One region of the Synechococcus sp. CBW1107 genome, then DNA from elsewhere that is predicted to be linked to it. Evidence: riboswitches for the same ligand, from Rfam matches in the RefSeq annotation. Region 1 holds a riboswitch; the other holds the start of a gene.
The links. A riboswitch is a leader RNA that binds a small molecule or an ion and turns the genes downstream of it on or off. The one in region 1 is predicted to bind cobalamin.
Positions count from the first base shown of each region.

Region 2: linked by a shared signal. The riboswitch ahead of I1E95_RS14290 (HupE/UreJ family protein) and the one ahead of I1E95_RS06000 (HupE/UreJ family protein) in region 1 are both predicted to bind cobalamin.

Region 1 is NZ_CP064908.1:1,121,832-1,131,215, reverse strand. It holds gene trmB (tRNA (guanosine(46)-N7)-methyltransferase TrmB) at 1-444, opposite strand, end outside; gene I1E95_RS06030 (FIST N-terminal domain-containing protein) at 448-1,758, opposite strand; gene I1E95_RS06025 (DUF3177 family protein) at 1,817-2,431, shown strand; gene I1E95_RS06020 (hypothetical protein) at 2,431-2,751, shown strand; gene ileS (isoleucine--tRNA ligase) at 2,782-5,805, opposite strand; gene I1E95_RS06010 (Ycf66 family protein) at 5,849-6,673, opposite strand; tRNA gene I1E95_RS06005 (tRNA-Leu) at 6,728-6,809, shown strand; gene I1E95_RS06000 (HupE/UreJ family protein) at 6,818-7,423, opposite strand; cobalamin riboswitch at 7,448-7,622, opposite strand; gene I1E95_RS05995 (alanine/ornithine racemase family PLP-dependent enzyme) at 7,750-8,955, opposite strand; gene I1E95_RS05990 (DUF1611 domain-containing protein) at 8,952-9,384, opposite strand, start outside.
Region 2 is NZ_CP064908.1:2,723,078-2,732,461, reverse strand. It holds gene I1E95_RS14310 (MnmC family methyltransferase) at 1-247, opposite strand, end outside; gene aroA (3-phosphoshikimate 1-carboxyvinyltransferase) at 262-1,626, opposite strand; gene upp (uracil phosphoribosyltransferase) at 1,665-2,348, opposite strand; gene I1E95_RS14295 (pentapeptide repeat-containing protein) at 2,479-2,940, shown strand; cobalamin riboswitch at 2,934-3,095, shown strand; gene I1E95_RS14290 (HupE/UreJ family protein) at 3,119-3,832, shown strand; gene cobW (cobalamin biosynthesis protein CobW) at 3,835-4,938, shown strand; gene I1E95_RS14280 (hypothetical protein) at 4,947-5,288, opposite strand; gene purS (phosphoribosylformylglycinamidine synthase subunit PurS) at 5,387-5,668, shown strand; gene purQ (phosphoribosylformylglycinamidine synthase subunit PurQ) at 5,665-6,318, shown strand; gene I1E95_RS14265 (peroxiredoxin) at 6,400-6,990, opposite strand; gene I1E95_RS14260 (hypothetical protein) at 7,167-7,475, shown strand; tRNA gene I1E95_RS14255 (tRNA-Met) at 7,599-7,672, opposite strand; gene I1E95_RS14250 (peptidoglycan DD-metalloendopeptidase family protein) at 7,744-8,796, opposite strand; gene I1E95_RS14245 (tRNA (cytidine(34)-2'-O)-methyltransferase) at 8,980-9,384, opposite strand, start outside.

The DNA of each region.
Region 1 (9,384 bases):
CTGCAGAAACAGCTCGCCTCCTTCAGGCAGGGCAGCGGCCAGGGCCTGGAGCAACTCGCTCTGCAGCACCCGTCTCTTGTGGTGCCGGCTCTTGAACCAGGGGTCCGGAAACTGGATCGTCACCAGTTGAAGCCTTCCGGCCGGCAGGCCCCGCAGCCAGCTCAGCAGGCTCACATTGGCGTTGCAGGCGAGGAAGCGCAGATTGCCGCCGCCCTGCGTCTGGCGGTCGCGCTCGGCGGCCTCCACGAGGGGCCGGCGGATCTCGACCCCGAGGAAGTTCCGCTCAGGCTGGAGTGAGGCCATCGCCAGCAGAAAGCGTCCCCGGGCACTACCGATGTCGAGGTGGAGGGGGTGCTCGGGCCGCTCGAACAGCTCGATCAGGGGTGGCAGCACAAGGGGTTGCTGGTGCACCCGCGAGAGGGGGTTGACGTGCTGTCGTACCACCGCTCAAGCCTCCGGCGGCGGTTCCGCTGACGCCGCGGCGTCGGGTCGGGGCACCAGAAAGCCCCAGCTGGCCGTGTAGCCGTGCAGATACGTGCTGCCCCCCACCGGACCGATCTCTCCGTTGCAGAAGGCCCCGGCCACGGGCAGGCCTGGAAACTCCTCCTGGGCAATTCTCACGTCGCCATCGGCTTCGCCGTAGAGCCCCTTGCCCCGGCCCAGGCAGGCGAAGAGCAGGCCCGCCAGGGGGCGCGCGGAGACCATGGCCTGGCTGTGCAGCAACTGACGCAGCTCCTGACGGGACGCGTCGGCATCACGGAGCTGGAACTGCACCTGCTGGCCCACCCGCAGGCGCTCGGCCACCGCCACGGCTCCGTTGCGGGGATCCACCCCGATCAGATTCCTCACGAGAAAGGCCGTGGTCCCGGAGTCTTCGCCCCCCCCCGCAAGGTTGAAGGTGTTGCGCGCCACCCCGAGGAAGAGGGAGTGGCGCACCAGTTCCCGCTCGGCGGGGTTGAGGGTCTGAAGGATCGTCTGCAGGCAGTTCACCGGGGTGTTCTGCTGGTCGCCGCGGCTCAGCTGCAGCACCACATTGCGCTCCGCCTGCTCGATCTCGAACACCGGGCCGATCGGCCGGCAGCCCTGGGCCACCACCGGATCGATGCTCCAGCTGCCGCCGATCAGGCAGCCCACGGCACCGGTCACCACCCGGTCGTCCAGCAGCAGGGATCCATGGCTGGCGCTGTGGGGGCCGGCGATGCCCCCCACCTTGGTCAGGCCCGGAAAGGCGTAATCCAGTCCGCTGATCAGGTCGTTGATGGCCTGGCAGGTGGGGTCCACCAGCAGCAGCATGGAGTCGGCCCGCTCCGGATCGGCCCCCACCCAGTCGATCCAGGCGCGGCTGTCGCCATCGAGATCGGGCAACTGGTCGGTGTCGAGCCCGAACAGCTGCAACTCCGCCCCAGGCAGACGCAGCAGCATCACGCTCAGTGCTGGTTCCTGCTCCACTTCATGGGCCGTGCCGCTGGCGCCGGTGCCCACCACGCCACCGCCGGCGGCGCCAAGCCAGTGGCCAGCCCTCAGACGCGAGCGCAGCAGCGGCAGCAGCCGCGGCAGGTCGCTGGCATAGCTGGTGGAGCAGAACACCAGGGCCAGATCCGCCTCCCCCCGGGCCGCGGCGCCAAAGTTCCTGGCGCTGAGCTGGTCCACCACTTCGCTGACGGCGTCCTCGAGCGACGGCCGGCGTGAGAGCGCCGTGCGGCAGGAAGCCTGCTCATCACCGCGGCGGAGCCAGGAGAACAGGTGAGGCGCAGGCATTGAATGAACCTACTGGTGAAGCATGGCGCGGATAATGGCGCCTTCCCGTACCCAAGCTGTGCCCGAGACGCTGTACCGCACCCTGGTGTGGCTCGACTTCCGTCTGGCGGTGGTCTTCACCCTGGGTCTGCCTCTGGTGCTGCTGGTCTGGGCGGCGTGGCGGCGCGAGGGGGCGTTGCTGCGGCTGATGGGCATCTACTGGAAGGTGGCCAGTCTGCTGGCGATCGCCGTGCTGTTGTTCGTCGACGCCCGGCCCCTGGCCTATCCGCTGATGATCGTGGCGAAACTGCTGATGGTGGCGTCGCTCTGGTTCTGGGTGGATCTGAACGAGGAACTGGCCGATCTGCCCCCCTGGCGGGCCCTGCCGCTCACGCTGCGCAGCTGGCGCTGGGCGCTCACGGCCCTTGGACTGCTGGGGGCTGGTCTTGGTGTGGGCGCCATGGGCTGTGGCCTGGGAGCGGCCGGCAGCACCTTCTGCCAGACCTGGCTCGAGGCCCCGCGGCGCCTGCACGGTGTGGCCGCTCAGGTGTTCTCCTTCGTGTTCGGCGCCGACCTCACCCCCACCCTCACCGCCTTCTTCGGCTACCTGGCGCTGGTGGCGTATGTGGTGGGTCTGCTGCAGTGGATCCTGGTGCGTCTGCCCCGGCAGGGGCGTGTGGCGGGAGGGTTCTGATGACCATCAGCCTCCTCGGCCGGCTCGAAGCGATCAGCCGCGGCCGCCCCGACCGGGTCCTGCGCCTGCGGGGCACCCTCCCGGCGCCTGTGGGTGAAGGGGATGACGGGATCGGCGAGCCGTTCGAACTGTTGATCTTTCGAGGCTTTTCCAGCAGCGTGACCCATCCCACTGACTTCGATCCCGACCAGCCCGCCCTGCCCGAGGGCGCCAGCCTCGAGAGTGCCGAGCTGCTGCAGGGGCCCCTGGATCCCGCTGCTGAACGGATCCTGGTCGGACCTGTCGATCCCGGGCACTTCCTCGATCCAGCCCACTGGTGAGCCGGAGCGTGGCGCCTGTGGTGCCTGCCCTCAGCCCTCCAGCACGGCCACGCAGCGGCCGCAGAGGCTGGGGTGGGAGGCATGGGAGCCGATGTCGGTCTCCACGTGCCAGCAGCGCTCGCATTTTCGACCTTCGGCGCGGGCGATGCGCACGGTGATGCCCTCTTCGCAGGCTTCGGCCAGGGGATCGGCCAGAGCCGGGTCGCCGGGGTCACGCCGCTCCAGCCGCGAGACGATCAGCCAGTCGGCCAGGTTGTCAACGGAGGGATGGGGGCTGGCCTCCAGCACCTCCAGCGCGGCCCGGAGAGCTGCGGCACGGTCGCTGGTTCCCAGGTCCAGCTCCACCCGGGCCTCGAGGGAGGCCCCCAGATCAGCCGTGGTCCGGCAGTTCTCCAGCTGGCGGTTCACCTGCCCGCGCAGGTCCAGCAGGGGCCGGAGGGGCTCCACAAGGGACGCCTGACCCCAGGTGGCCGGTGCGGTGGGCCAGCCCCGCTCGAAAACCGAGCGCTCCTTCACGGGATACGGCAGGTTCTGCCAGATGTCCTCGGCCATGTGGCAGAGCACCGGTGCGATCAGGCCGGCCAGACGCTCCACCACCAGAGCCAGCACGGTCTGGCAGCTGCGGCGGCGGAAGTCGCCGGCCCCGCTCACATAGAGCCGGTCCTTGGCGATGTCGAGATACACGTTGGAGAGATCCGCCACGCAGAAGTTCTGCAGCGCCTGGAAGAAGCGGTAGAACTCGTAACGTTCGAAATCGGCGCTCACCGCCTCGATCAGGCTGGCGGTGCGCTCCAGCATCCAGCGGTCCAGCAGCGGCAGATCAGCGATCGCCACCGCATCACCCCCTTCCGCCGCCGGCCTTGGGTCGAAGTCGTGCAGGTTGCCCAGCAGGTAGCGGGCCGTGTTGCGCACCTTGCGCGTCACATCGGCCAGTTGCCTGACAATGCCCGGCCCCAGGGGCACATCGGCGGAGTAATCCACCGAACTCACCCACAGCCGCAGGACATCGGCGCCGTAGGCGGGCTGCTGCTTCTCGTTCCTGCCGCCCTCCACCAGCACGGCCGGATCGACCACGTTGCCCAGGGATTTGCTCATCTTGCGGCCCTTCTCATCGAGGGTGAAGCCGTGGGTGAGCACCCGGCTGTAAGGGGCGTGGCCATTGACGGCCACGGAGGTGAGCAGGCTGCTCTGGAACCAGCCCCGGTGCTGGTCGGAGCCTTCCAGGTAGAGATCGGCCGGATAGCGCAGGGGAGTGGTCTCAGCGGCTGCTGAGGGGTCCCCGGAGGCCACGCCGCCTGACCCGTCTCCCTGATCCTGATCTCCTCGACGGTTCAGTCCGCCCAGCACTCCGGCCCAGGAGGAGCCGGAATCGAACCACACATCCATCGTGTCGGTGCCCTTGCGCCACTGGTCCGCCTCGGCGGCGAAGGAAGGCGGCAGAAGCTCGGCCTCGCCTCTCTCCCACCACACATCGGAGCCGTACTCGGCGATCAGAGCCTCGACGTGGGCGAGGGTGTCGGCATTGAGCAGGGTCTCGCCGGTTTCCCGGTGGTAAAAAACGGGGATGGGCACGCCCCAGGTCCGTTGGCGGCTGATGCACCAGTCGCCGCGGTCGCGCACCATCGCCTCGATGCGGTTGCGGCCGCTGGCGGGCAGCCAGTCCACGGCGGCGATCGCGTCGAGGGCCTGGGAGCGGAAGCCCTCCACCGAGGCGAACCACTGCTCGGTGGCGCGGAAGATCGTTGGCTTCTTCGTGCGCCAGTCGTAGGGGTAGCGGTGCGCGTAGGGCTCGTGGCGCAGCAGGGCGCCGGCGGTCTCGAGGGCGGAGATGATCGCCGGGTTGGCATCCTTGAGCACGTTGAGGCCGGCGAAGGGGCCGGCTTCCGCCGTGAGGGTTCCCCCCTCATCGACCGGGCAGAGCACGGGCAGTCCGGCCTTGCGGCCGGTGTTGAAGTCGTCGACACCGTGGCCCGGGGCCGTGTGGACCAGGCCGGTGCCCGCCTCGGTCGTGATGTAATCGCCGCCGATCACCACCGGGCTGGTGCGATCGAAGAGGGGGTGGCGGTACTCGACCCCTTCCAGCTCCGAGCCCCTGAGGGTGAGCAGGGGTTCCAGCTCCAGCTGGAGGGTGCTGCGCAGGCTCTCCACCAGGGAAGCGGCCACGATCAGGTGGCGGCTGGTGCGATAGCCGTTGGTCCCGTGATCGCCCACGCGGCAGAGGGCGTACTCCAGCGAGGCATTCACCGACACCGCCAGGTTGGCGGGAAGGGTCCAGGGGGTGGTGGTCCAGATCGCCACCGCCAGATCGCCAGCCGCCGGTGTGGTGGCCGCCTCGGCGCGGGTGAGGCCGAGGGCTGTGAGCCTGGCGCCCAGACCACCCGGCAGGGCCACCACCGGAAAGGCCACGTAGATGCTGGGGGACGTGTGGCCGTCGGGGTATTCCAGTTCCGCCTCGGCCAGGGCTGTGCGGGAGCTGGGGCTCCAGTGCACCGGCTTGAGACCCCGGTAGATGTGACCGGCGAGCACCATCCGGCCGAAGACACCGATCTGGGCGGCCTCGTAATCCCTGTTCAGGGTCAGGTAGGGCTGCTCCCAGTCGGCCCAGATGCCCCAGCGCCTGAAGCCCGCCTTCTGGTGCTCCACCTGCTCGAGGGCGTAGGCGTGGGCGCGGCGCCGCAGGTCGATCGGGGTCAGCGCCGAGCGCTCCGCGCTCGAGAGGCTCTGCAGCACCTTGAGCTCGATCGGCAGCCCATGGCAATCCCAGCCAGGCACGAAGCGGGCCCGCCGGCCGCGCAGCAGGGCGTACTTGTTGAGGATGTCCTTGAGGATCTTGTTGAGGGCATGGCCCACATGCAAGGGGCCGTTGGCGTACGGGGGACCGTCGTGAAGGGTGAACACCTCACCGGGATTGCCGCGGCTGAGCCGCTTGTAGAGGTCCAGCTCAGCCCAGAACGCCTGCAGCTCCGGTTCACGGGTTTTCGCGTTCGCCCGCATCGAGAAGGGCGTCTGCAGCAGGTTGAGGGTGTCCTTGTAGGAGACCGGGCTGGCTGTCACGGCGCCGTAGGGGGCAGCAAGGGCGAATTATCGACCCCAGCCCTCAGGGACTCCCCGGTGACACCTCCTCATCCGTGGGTGTGGGTTCCGCATCCGTGGGCGTGGGATCCGCTGGCGGCTGGGTCTCGAGCGGGGTGTCCTCGTGATCACGGTCCGCTGTGCTCTCCCCAGGGGGCTCTTCGCCGCCGCCGGCCGCCCCGTCGCTGGCCGGTGTGGCTTCGGCTTCCGCCTGGTCCTGGGAACTCCCGCCCTGGTCCGCGCCGGGGCTCGCTGCTCCGGCCTGCTCGATCAACTGCTCGATCTCGGCGAACGACTCGACCGTGGTCACCTCCTCGTCGCTGGCGTCGCTGCTGATGGGCTCCTCAGGCTCCGAGGCCTCCTCTGGGGTCTCGGTTTCTGACACCTCAGCCGTGTCAGTGGCTCCGGGCTCCGGGCGAACCCAGCGTTTGCTGGTCTCGCGGGCCTTGGCGCTGGCGTCACGCCGCTCCTGCAGCCAGGTCAGCAGTCCCCCCAGTGTCGATCCCGCCAGGCTGATCAGCCGCATCAGGGCGGCGGCCAGCTGCTGCAGGCTGGTGCGCCAGCGCTCGACACCCGTGAGGCGCACCTGCTCGTCGCAGCTGAGCTGGCGCCAGCGGCCCAGGCCCACCTCCACGCTGAGACGGCCGATCAGCAGGCCGCCGCAGAGTACGGCCAGCATCGGTGCCCCGCTGAGCCTATCGGCGCTGGTGACGAGCACCAGCCCCAGGATCAGCACCAGAGCTCCCCAGACCGAATCCCGGGGGCGGCTGAGCTCGGGCACCAGCAGGGGCAGCAGCAGCACCAGCAGACCGGCAAGGAGTGCCAGGGATCCACCGAGGGTGGCGAGCATGGCGGCAGAGGCGGCGGTGGGGCCATTCTGAGCCGCTCGATACAGTCGGCTCACGCCCACCTGGCGGAATTGGTAGACGCGCTGGTTTTAGGTACCAGTGGCTTCGGTCGTGGGGGTTCAAGTCCCCCGGTGGGCATCGCTGAATCAGCGCAGCATCAGGGCCAGTGGCGCCAGGGCCACCAGGCCACCGCCGAGGGCCAGGGCCAGGGCCAGGCGGGTGGTGACGGTCCGAGGCAGACGGCGCAGCACCACGACGGTCGTGCCGCTCACCAGCAGTGAGCCGACGAAGGCCCCCAGCCACCAGGAGAGGGAGGTCTGATCGCTGGGCGCTTCCAGTCCGTGCAGCATGGCGTGCACGGCCACGGCGGCGGCCACCACCCCTCCCCAGAGACTCAGACGCGCGCTGGAGCCCTGCCTCTCGGCCCAGAGGATCGAGCCGGCCACGGCGGTGATGGCGAGGGCCGCGAGCAGCTCGCCGAAGGGCAGGCTGCCGCCCATGGCTCCGAACAGGCCACCGGCGACGGCGCCCACCAGGGCCCAGATCAGCAGGCTCGAGGAGATGGCGGCGGAGGCGGCACCAACGCCGATCAACAGCAGCAGGTGGTCGAGACCTGCGAGGGGATGAAGGAAGCCTGAGCCGAGGCCCCCATGGGCAAAGCCGTGGGCCTGGACCGGCTGGGCGGCCAGGGCGAAGGCCACGGCGGACAGGCCGGTGTAGAGCACCAGGGTGCTGCTGGGGAATCTGCTCATTGAGGGGGAACGGTCCGCGCCGGGGGTTTGGTGAACTGAGACGGCGAGCGTTCTGACTGAGGGGCGTCTCCGCGGGGGAGCCCCATCACAGCTGCGGGACAGTGCCGGATTCGACGGGGACCGCAAGGCCCCATCACACCGAACTTTCCTCCTTGCCTCCAGGGTGTGAACCGCTGGAACCGTCCTTGTCATTCTGGACCTTTCCGGCGGGCCTGGCTGCCCATGGTGTGAATGGGGAGGGCCGTGTCCGCTGGCACGGTCCGTGGCCATGCAGCGCACAGTCGCCAAGGCGGCCGCTGCCTAGCTTTCGCCCCATGGACATGTCTTCAATCCCTGCTGCGGCCGCTATGGCCGAGCCGATCGGGCTTCTCCCCCGAGGGGTCTGTCTCGATGAGCCCTGGGCGTCGGGGCAGCGCAAGCGCTACCTGGCCAGCCTGGACCCGGCATCCGCGGCCGCTCCGGCCGGACATCGTCCCGACCAGGGTGCGGGCCACGAAGGGTGAGGTCATCGCCCGCAGCAGCGCGCTGTAGTTGAGATCAAAGACCAGTTCGGTCCCCACCGGCACGGCGACGGAGCCGGTGTCAAGCACCAGATGGTCACTGCTGGCGCCCAGCAGGGTCATCCCCCGCGGCAGCGTCAGTCCCGCCGCATCCACATCCTGCAGGCCGAGGGCCAGCAGCACGCGCCAGCGGTCGCCCCGGTCCACCCGTGCGGGTGGAGAGCCGAAGGCGCCCTGCTGGCAGTCTCCCCAGGGCAGGGTGGGCTTGCGGTTCGATTCGATCACCTCCGCCACCAGGCGGAAGGCTCTGGTGCAGAGCCCCTGGATGGGGCGGCGCTGGAGGGGTTCGCGGCCCAGCAGGATCGCCTCCCCCAGGCGCAGGTTGTTGATCCTGCCCACCGTTCCCCCATCCAGCAGCCAGGGGAGGTTGGCGGAGTTCCCGCCCGACACCAGCGGCAGCACGATGCCGAAGGAGGCCTCCAGGGCCGTGGCCAGGCCGGACAGCTGGGCCATCGAGGTCTCCGAGGGAACCACGCCGTTCTGGCAGGCCAGGTTGGCGCCCAGACCGATCAGGTCCAGTCCGGGCAGGCCCAGCAGGCCGGCGGCGATTCCCTCCAGCCGCTCCGGCAGGATTCCCTCGCGCAGATCACCCAGTTCCACCATCAGGATCACGCCGTGGCGGTGGTTCTGGGCGATCGCCGCCGCCGAGAGCATCGCCAGCACGGCGGGCTCGGTGTTCAGGCTGATGTCGGCCTGGGCCACCACCTGCTGCACCTGGCTCGGCATGGGTGAGCGGATCAGGGTCAACGGCAGGCTCACGCCGGCGCGGCGCAGCGCGGCGATCGTTTCGAGGCGCGGTTCGCCGATTCCGCTTACCCCGGCCGCGGCCAGCACGGTGGCCACCTGCGGCAGCCCCAGGGTGGCCTTGGTCACGGCAGTGACCGACACACCGCGGGCGCGGAGGCGATCCACCAGGCTGCGGGCGTTGTGGCCAATCCTGTCGAGGCGGATCTCCAGCCTCGGTGCCGTCAAGAGGTGAGGGTGGCAGGCGTGGGTTGGAGTTCCGGGAAGGCACCGACCACCATCTCCACCAGGCGCTCGGGGGAGCGGGTGAGCGCATCGGTGGCGGGCAGCCCCAGCTCGATCCCGTAGAGCGCGATCGCCGCCGTGACCTCCGCTTCGCTCATGGCTTCGTGGTTGAGGCACAGGCCGATCACGCGCGTGGGCGCGAAGCTTTCGATCAGGGCGATCTCGCTGGAGGGCGATGGCATCGGGATCGCCGGGAAGTCGCTGAGCCAGGGCCGCTTCGGGGCGTGCTGCAGGATCACCGCCTGGGGCCTGGCACCCCGCAGGATGTAGGTGGAACTGAGGTAGGCCGGGTGGCTGAGCGCGCCCTGGCCTTCGATCACGATCACGTCGGGATGCTCCGCCTCGTAGGCCTCGATCACCGTGGCCTCCACC
Region 2 (9,384 bases), 1.6 Mb from region 1:
GCAGACGCAACCCCAGGGGGGCCGCCAGCTCGAGCAGGACGGCGCTGTTGGTGCCCAGCCCCACACAGACATCCACCACCCGGAGCTCCGTCCCGGCGCTGAAGCGTTCCAGCTGGGCCGGATCCGCATAGGTGCGCCGCGCCTCCAGCAGGGCGCCACTGCGGCAGTGAAATCCTTCAGCGAACTCGGCGCTGTGCAGGCTGAAACTGCCGTCATCGGTGAGGCGGGGACTGAGGTGGGCCGCCACGGGAGCCCCGGGCTTCACCCCGCGGGACCGGAGGGACCGGTCTGCAGACGCGCCAGATCCTCCCAGAAGCCTGGATAGGACACCGCCGCCGCCTCGCTGCGGTGCAGCCGGGTGGTGCCGCCGGCCACCTGGGCGGCCACCCCCAGGCTCATGGCCACCCGGTGGTCGGTTTCGCTGTCGACCTCGGCGCCATGGAGGGGACGGCCACCCTCGATGACCAGGCCGTCGGCGGTTTCCTCCAGTGCTGCCCCCATCGCCCCGAGCTGGCGCGCCATCACCGCCAGCCGGTCCGTTTCCTTCACGCGCAGTTCCCCGGCATCACGGATGCGGCTCACCCCCTCGGCGCAGCAGGCCGCCACCGCCAGGATCGGGATCTCATCCACCAGCAGGGGGATCAGGTCGCCACCGATCTCGAAGGCCTTCAGCGGACCATGGCTGACACGCACGTCCCCCACCGGCTCACCGGCCACATCGCGGGGATTGAGCACCTCCAGCCGGGCTTCCATCTGCTGAAGCACCTGGAGGAGACCGGTGCGGGTCGGGTTGAGACCCACGTTCTCCACGGTGATCTCGGCTCCGGGGGTGATGGCGGCGGCCACCAGCCAGAAGGCCGCCGAACTGATGTCACCGGGCACCACCACCGGCAGACCCCTCAGGGTGGACCCGGGATGGAGACAGATCATGCGCCCCATGTCACCACCCACCTCCAGTTCGGCACCGAAGGCGCTGAGCATGCGCTCGCTGTGATCGCGGGAGCGGGCCGGCTCGATCACGGTTGTGGACCCGCTGGCCGTGAGGGCCGCCAGCAGCAGGGCTGATTTCACCTGGGCCGAGGCCACGGGTGTGCCGATCACCGCGCCGTGAAGCTGGCTGCCTTCGATCGCCAGCGGAGCGAGATTGCCGCCCGCCCGTCCGCGGATCTGCGCGCCCATGCCGGCCAGGGGCTGGCCGACCCGGGCCATCGGCCGCCGGCGCAGGGAGGCATCGCCATTGAGCACGAAATGGCGGCCCGTGCGGCCCGCCAGCAGCCCCAGCATCAGGCGCATGGTGGTGCCGGAATTGCCGCAGTCGAGCACGTCCTCGGGCTCCCGCAGGCCATCGAGGCCGACTCCCTGCACCAGCACCGCTTCACCGGCCCTGATCGGGCTGATGGTGACCCCCATGGCCCTCAGGCAGGCGGCGGTGCTGAGGGGATCCTCGGCGGGAAGCAGCCCCTCGATGCGGGTCTCGCCTTCGGCGATGGCGCCGAAAAGCAGGGCCCGGTGGGAAATCGACTTGTCGCCCGGCACCCGCACCCTTCCCCGCAGGCTGCGCTCCAGGCCAGCCCCGGCGCTGGAGCCCAGGATCAGGGGGCTGCCGGGAGCGGGGGCGACGGCCATGCGACGGAGGGGCGGAGCGAAGGGGGAATCGGGGGAGCCTAGGCCTGAGCTTCCGCCGGAAACGCCGGCGACTGGGAGCCGTTGAGGCGATCCCCGGCATCGCCCAGGCCGGGAACGATGCGGAAGGCCTCATCCAGCTCGGGATCGATACAGGCCGTGTACACCTTCAGATCCGGGAAACGCCTGCCGAGGGCCGCGAGTCCGGGACTGGCCGCCAGGGCCGTGATCACCCGCAACCGCTGCCCCGTCACACCCCGGGCCTCCAGGCGCTCCAGCACCTGGATCAGGCTGCCGCCGGTGGCGAGCATCGGATCGAAGACCATCACTCCGACCCGCTCGCCGATCCGCTGCGGCAGTGTGTCGAGGTAGCAACTGGCCTCGCCCGTGTGCTCATCCCGCACCAGGCCCATGTGGGCCACCCGGGCTGAGGGCAACACCGCCTGGGCTCCGGCCCACAGCCCCAGTCCGGCCCGCAGCACCGGCACCGCCAGCACGGGCACCGACGGATCCACCACCATCCCCTCGGTGACGGCCAGGGGAGTCTGCACCTGCAGGGATCTCTGGGGCAGCCAGTCGCGCACGGCCTCGTAGGTGAGCCAGCGCCCCAGCTCGGCCATGGCGGTGGCGAACAGCGGCGAGGGGGTGTTCCGGTCCCGCAGCAGCGTGAGCCAGTGGGCGATCAGGGGATGGGGTGGAACGACCACCCGCAGCGACATGCTCATGTGCCATAGCTTGAGCCGTCACGCTACGTGCGCCGTGCCGTCTGCTCTTCGGGTGTCCGGGCCCCTCGCCTCCTGCCGGCAGCGCGTTCACAGGCGCTGGTGGTCGCTGCTGGCGGGGCTGATCCTGCTGATCGGCAGCTCGCTGCTCGTGGGTGTGGGCAGCGCCGCGGCGATCACCGCGCCGGAGCTGCGGGGTCAGCGCGCCCTGCAGGATCTGCAGCCCGATATGCACGGGCGTGACCTGCGCCAGCAGGAGTTCCTCAAGGCGTCGATGAGCGGCTACGACCTCAGCGGCAGCGATCTGCGCGGGGCGGTGTTCAACTCCAGTGATCTCACCAACTCCAACCTGAGCGCGGCCGACCTCGAAGACGTCGTGGCCTTCGCCACCCGCTTCGATGGGGCTGACCTGAGTGGTGCTGTGCTGCGCAACGCCATGCTCATGCAGAGCCGCTTCACCGGTGCCCGGATCGATGGAGCCGATTTCAGCGACGCCGTGCTGGATCTCTCCCAGGTCAAGGCCCTCTGCTCCCGCGCCGATGGCGTCAACCCGAGCACCGGGGTGTCCACGGTCGAAAGCCTGGGCTGCCGGTAGCATTCGGGTCCGGTTCCGGTGGTGAGCAGCCACCGGGGGCAAGGGGGAAAGTCCGGTGTGAGTCCGGCGCTGTCCCGCAGCTGTGAAGCCCGTGCTCCGGTCAGCAGCCGCCGCACGAGCCAGTCAGAACACCCGCCGGTTCTCCCTCTCGTGCCGGCGCGGACCGGAATTCCAGACCATGACCTTCCTGTCCAGGGATCCGGCCCGGCTGCGTCAGCCGGCACGGCCCACCAGTCCCGCTTCCCGATCAGGCCACACCAGCGCTCACGAGCCCACCAGCGCCAGGCCCATCCCCAGGAGTCTGATCAGCCTGGTGGGGCTGGCGCCCCTGCTGCTGCTCTCGCTGCTGGCTGCACCCGCCTCGGCCCACCACCTGATGGAGGCCTTCGGACTGAAGGAAGGTGGCCTGGCCGGTTTCCTCAGCGGCCTGGGGCATCCCCTGCTCGGCCCTGACCATCTCCTCTTTCTGCTCAGCCTCGGCCTTGTGGGGCTGCAACAGCCTTTGCGCTGGGTGATCGCCCTGCTGGCGATCGGACTGGGCTCCACTGCCCTCGGCCTGGTGCTGCCGCTGCCGCCCGGCAGTGAACTGCTGGTGGCCCTCTCGCTCGTGGCCACCGGTCTGGTGGTGCTGGGCCGCTGGCCCCGCTGGATCCTCCTGCCCGCCATCGCCCTGCACGGCAGTGTCCTGAGCCAGCCGGTGCTGGGCTGGTCGATCTCGGCCCAGGTTCTGTATCTGGCGGGCCTGCTGATCAGCCAGGGGGCCCTGCTGATCACGGCCGTCACCCTGGTCCGCTCCTGGGCCCGGGGGCTTCAGGCCGCCAACCTGCGGCTGGTGGCCGGGATGCTGATCGGCATCGGCGCCACGTTCGCCTGGACCCAGCTGGTGCCCTGACGATGGCGATCCCTACCGCGGTCCCGCCGGCCCCGCTCCCCGGCCGGCGGCTGCCGGTCACCGTCGTGACCGGCTTTCTCGGCGCCGGCAAGACCACGCTGCTGCGCCAGCTGCTGCTCCACAGTGGACAGCGTCTGGCGGTGCTGGTGAATGAGTTCGGCGAGGTGGGCATTGATGGAGCCCTGCTGCGCAGCTGCGGCTTCTGCCCCGACGACGAGCTCGACGGCCGGCTGGTGGAGCTGGCCAACGGCTGCCTCTGCTGCACCGTCCAGGACGAGTTCCTGCCCACCATGCAGATCCTGCTGGCCCAGGCCGATCGCCTCGACGGCATCGTGGTCGAGACCAGCGGTCTGGCCCTGCCCGAGCCGCTGGTGCAGGCCTTTCAGTGGCCCGAGATCCGCACCCGCACCCGCGTCAATGGCGTGGTGGCGGTGGTCGATGGCGAAGCCCTGGCTCAGGGCAGTGTGGTGGGCGATCCGGCGGCCCTGGAGCGCCAGCGGGCGGCCGACCCCAGCCTCGACCACCTCAGTGACCTTGAGGACCTCTTCCGCGATCAGCTGGCGGCGGCGGACCTGGTGCTGATGAGCCGGGCCGATCGGCTCGAGGCCTCCCGCAGCGAGGCCGTTCAGCGGCAGCTGACTCCGCTCTGCCGTCCAGGAGTGCAGGTGCTGCCGATGGTGCGCGGAGAGGTGTCCGCGGAGCTCATGCTCGGCCTGCAGCGCCTGGAGCCGGCCCTCCACGGGCACGACCCGGATCACGACGGTGATCACGACCATCACCACGACCACAGTCATGTGCCGATGCAGTCACTGGCGCTGCAGCTGCCCGGGGAGTTCGAGCGGCAGGCGCTGGAACGCCTTCTGAGCGAGCAGATCGTGGAGCAGGGGATCCTGCGACTCAAGGGCTGGCTGCGTCAGAGCGGCAAGCCGAGGCCCCTGCAGATCCAGGCGGTCGGTCCGCGGCTCGACTGCTGGTACGACCGTCAGAGCGTCGCTGCCACCGGCGGTGAACGCCCGGGCCTGGAGCTGGTGGTGCTGGGGCTGCACCTGGACCGGGGGCGGCTGGAGCAAGCCCTGGGCGGCGCGGCCCTCAGCCCCAGGGTCTGAAGCGACCCTCAATCCAGCGGGAAGGAGCCCTTGGCGCAGACACCGTCCCAGCAGAGGGCATGGTCGTCCTGCCAGCGGCTGCTCACCGGCTGCCAGGGGCCGCTGGAGCGACGCATCTCGACCGTGCCGCGACCGTCATGGCGGAAAACGACCCGCAGCCCCTCGAGGTCGATCTGCCAGCGCTCCCCCACCGCCTCCACCGTCATCACGCAGGGGTGCCAGGGGCCATTCTCCAGACGGCATTCCAGCTTGTAGGCCGGCGGCTCAGCCCCCAGCGCCGGCCGCGGGACCATGCCCAGCCCCAAGACCACGGCCGCCGCCAGGGTCAACGCCAGGGGTGGGGCTTGCATGGCCTTGGTCTCCTCCGTCTCACCCTTTCAAGCTGGAGCGGCGCGAAGCGGAGGGGGAACATGGGCTGTCAAGATTTAACAAACGCCCCGGCTGCCTGGTGCCACGCTTTCACGCCCGTGTGCTGATCTCTCTGAGGCCCTCGGTTCTCGATCCAGCCGGAGAGGCCACCCGAGCCGCCTCCATCCGCCTGGGGGTGGAGGGGGTGGATCGCCTGCGCATCGGCAAGGCGGTGGACCTGGAGATCGAAGCAGCGGATGCCGACACGGCCCGCTCCCGGGTGGAGTTGCTCAGCGACCGGCTGCTGGCCAATCCCGTGATCGAGAACTGGGAACTGGAGCTCAGCGAGATCCCCGCCGACGGGGCGGGTCAGCCGGCATGACGATCGGTGTGGTGGTCTTCCCCGGCTCCAACTGCGACCGGGACGTGGGCTGGGCGGCCGAAGGCTGCCTGGGACTTCCGACCCGCTTCCTCTGGCACGAGGATCGTGGTCTGAGCGGGCTGGATGCGGTGGTGCTGCCCGGAGGCTTCAGTTACGGCGATTACCTCCGCTGCGGCGCCATCGCCCGCTTCGCTCCGGTGCTGGAGGACGTGGCGGACTACGCCGCGAGGGGCGGCCCGGTGCTGGGCATCTGCAACGGCTTCCAGGTGCTCACCGAACTGGGCCTGCTCCCCGGTGCCCTCACCCGCAACAGCCGTCTGCACTTCCTCTGTGAACCCACGGCCCTCTCGGTCCGTCCCGGCAGCTGCCGCTGGCTCTCCGGCTATGGGGAGGGCGAAGTCATCACCCTGCCGATCGCCCATGGCGAAGGTCGCTACCAGTGCGAGCCGGCGACTCTCGAGGCCATGGAACAGGCCGGCCAGGTGGTTCTGCGCTACCAGAACAATCCCAACGGTTCCGTGGGCGATGTGGCCGGTCTGTGCAACGCCGCCGGCAACGTGCTCGGACTGATGCCCCACCCGGAGCGGGCCTGCGATCCCCGACTCGGCGGGATCGACGGTCAGCGCCTGTTCGCCAGCCTGCTGAGCTGATCCGTTCGCTTCAGGCCGGCAGCAACAAAGGGGGCCGATGGCCCCCCAGGAATGATCCGCCGCTGAAGCGGCGCCGATCGATCAGTTGACCGCGGCGAAGAACTCCTTGCTGCCGACGGGGTCAGGATTCATGGTCTTCTCGCCCGGTGTCCAGTTGGCGGGGCAGACCTCATCGGGGTTGGCCTTGACATGCTGGAAGGCCTGAAGGACCCTCAGCGTCTCTTCGACGTTGCGGCCCACGGCCAGGTTGTTGATGGTGGCGTGCTGAATCACACCGTCGGGATCGATGATGAACAGACCGCGCAGGGCCACACCGGCATCTTCATCGAGAACGTTGTAGGCAGAAGCGATCTCCTTCTTGAGGTCGGCCACCAGGGGATAGGCGATGTCCCCGAGGCCACCCTGCTTCCGATCGGTCTGGACCCAGGCCAGGTGCGAGAACTGGCTGTCCACCGACACACCCAGCACCTCGGTGTTGCGGCTGGTGAAATCGGCGTAGCGGTCGCTGAACGCGGTGATTTCCGTGGGGCAGACGAAGGTGAAATCGAGGGGATAGAAGAAGAGCACCACGTACTTGCCGCGGTACTGGGAGAGGGTGACTGTCTGGAACTCCTGATCCACGACAGCGGTGGCGGTGAATTCAGGGGCCTTCAGACCGACGAGCCGGGACATGCTTGAAAAGGGGTGACGAAGGGAAGGGCAGGGCAGGGCAGGGAACTCAGTCCGAACTCGGACCGACTACCACTTGCGACCGCAACAATTTATCACGGAACTCTGGCAGGAGCTGCTCCTACGATGGATCTGGCGACGACGGCACCTGCCCCGCCCCCATCCACAGCCTTCACCTGATGTCCTGGGACCCTGTCCTGCTTCGCAAGTACAACAACACCGGTCACTTCCGCCTGCTCAACCAGCTGCGCAGCGAGCTGAAAACCAGCCCCCTCAACCGGGAGGAGCCCGGCGCCGAGGACGGGGGCGGCCGCTCACGCACCGGCACCCTGGTGCGTGCCGTGGATGTGCGGCCCCAGCTCTACGGCCGTGCCAGACGCTATGCGGGGCCGGCCCCGGCGCCCAATCTGCCCCCCGCCCCGGGCCCTGAAGGGGGCTCGTCCTCCGCCAGTTTCCGCGAGCGCCTCAACGCCATCGAGATGCGCTGAGCTCAGCCTGATCCAGATCGCTGCACGTGCGCTGGCACGTGCAGCCTGGGAAGAACCCGAAATCGCTCGTCAGGAGCGTGACAACGGTCGGAAGGACGGCGTCACCGAGTTGGACGCCAAGAATGGCTCGGGGGAGACTTGAACTCCCGACCTTGGGGTTATGAATCCCACGCTCTAACCAGCTGAGCTACCGAGCCCGGTTGTAAGGACTTTAAACGATCGACCTCCCTCATCCCTGGCAGGACGAGGGAGGTGGCAAAGATGGAGATCAGGCTCTGCCGGGGAGGAATTGAAGCGGATTCGTGGCACCACGTCCAGGGGGGTGGATCTCGAAATGAAGATGGGGACCGGTGCTGCGACCGGTGCTGCCCATTTCCGAGATCTGGGTGCCCTGGGCCACCTGCTGGCCCACCCGCACCAGCACACGGCTGTTGTGTCCGTAGAGCGACTTGCTGCCGTCAGGGTGCTGGATCTCCACCAGGTAGCCGTAACCCCCGTCGTGCCAGCCGGCGTAGGTCACCTGACCGCCCTGAGCCGCCACGATCGGCGTTCCCACGTTGCTGGCGATGTCGATCCCCTTGTGCATCCGTCCCCAGCGCCAGCCGTAGCCCGAGCTGAACACGCCGCGGGCCGGCCAGATCCAGCCACTGCCGATCTGGTTGGGATCCGTGCGCGGCTCACCCGGACGGTTGAAGCCAGGGAGGTCGGGCCAGCTGAGTCCGCCGCTGCCCACCGGCTTGAGACCCAGCACCATGCGCGAGCGGGACGCTCCGGCCTTGGAGACGCGGATCTGACTTCCTTCAACCAGACGGGCCGCTTCGAGGCCGGGGTTGAGCCGCAGCAGATCCTGAATGCTGAGCCTGTAGCGCTGGGCGAGCTTCACCAGGTTGTCGCCGAAGCGCACCACACCGGTGGACTCCAGAGGGGGCGGCTCGCTCAGGGGAGCCGAGCGCCGCAGCTCGCTGGTGTCGAGGGAGGCGAGCTGCTTGGCCGTCGAAGCTTTGGAGGAAGGCAGAACCACCCAGTCGCCGCGGCTGAAGCCGTGGTCTTCATTGACGTCGTTGAGCTTGGCCAGAGGGGTTTCCTGAACCCGCAGCTGGCTGGCCAGCTCCTCGAGACTGATGTCGTCGCGAACGCGCACCCAGAGCTTGTCGGTGAACGAGCTGGGCAGGGAGGCGAGCAGCTGGGGTTGGCCTGCTGGCGGCAGCGCCGCCGTCGCAGGGTCGAAATCGAGGCGCTCGGGCATCGTTTCGAAACCGGGCCGACGCGCGTCGGCGATGCCAGGGATGGCGCCGACAGCCACGAGGGAGAGAACCGGCATGGTTCCCAGGAGCGGCAGGATCAGATGCGAAGGCTTCATGCAGAAATTCACCCGTCGGACAAGGCCCGGTGGAGAAGCCACCATCCCCGAGCCGCGCCGAGGGTAGCGGCATGAACCATCGGGCACAAGCCTCTGGGGCCAGCCCCTGGATCGTCATGGACGATCCAGGAAGCGGCTGATCGCTCAGACCCCTGTCTCCAGCTGGCGCAGGGCCTCGAACAGCACCACGGCCACCGAGACGGAGAGATTGAGGCTGCGCACCCCGCCGCCATGGCGAACGGAGCCGGGCATGGGGATCGTCAGCCGCCGGTCGGCCTGCTCCAGCAGCTCCGGCGGCAGACCGTCGCTCTCCCGGCCGAAGAGCAGCCAGTCGTCGCTGCGGTAACGGCAATGCTGGTAGGGCTGATCGGCCTGGCTGCTCAACGCCAGCAGCCGTCCTCCCCGCCGCCGCTGCTCCGCGCGCAGGGCCTCGACGCCGGGATGGACGTGCAACGGCACCCAGGGCCAGTAGTCGAGACCGGCCCGCTTGAGCTGGCGGTCGTCGAGGCTGAACCCCAGCGGTTCGATCAGGTGGAGCTCCGCCCCGGT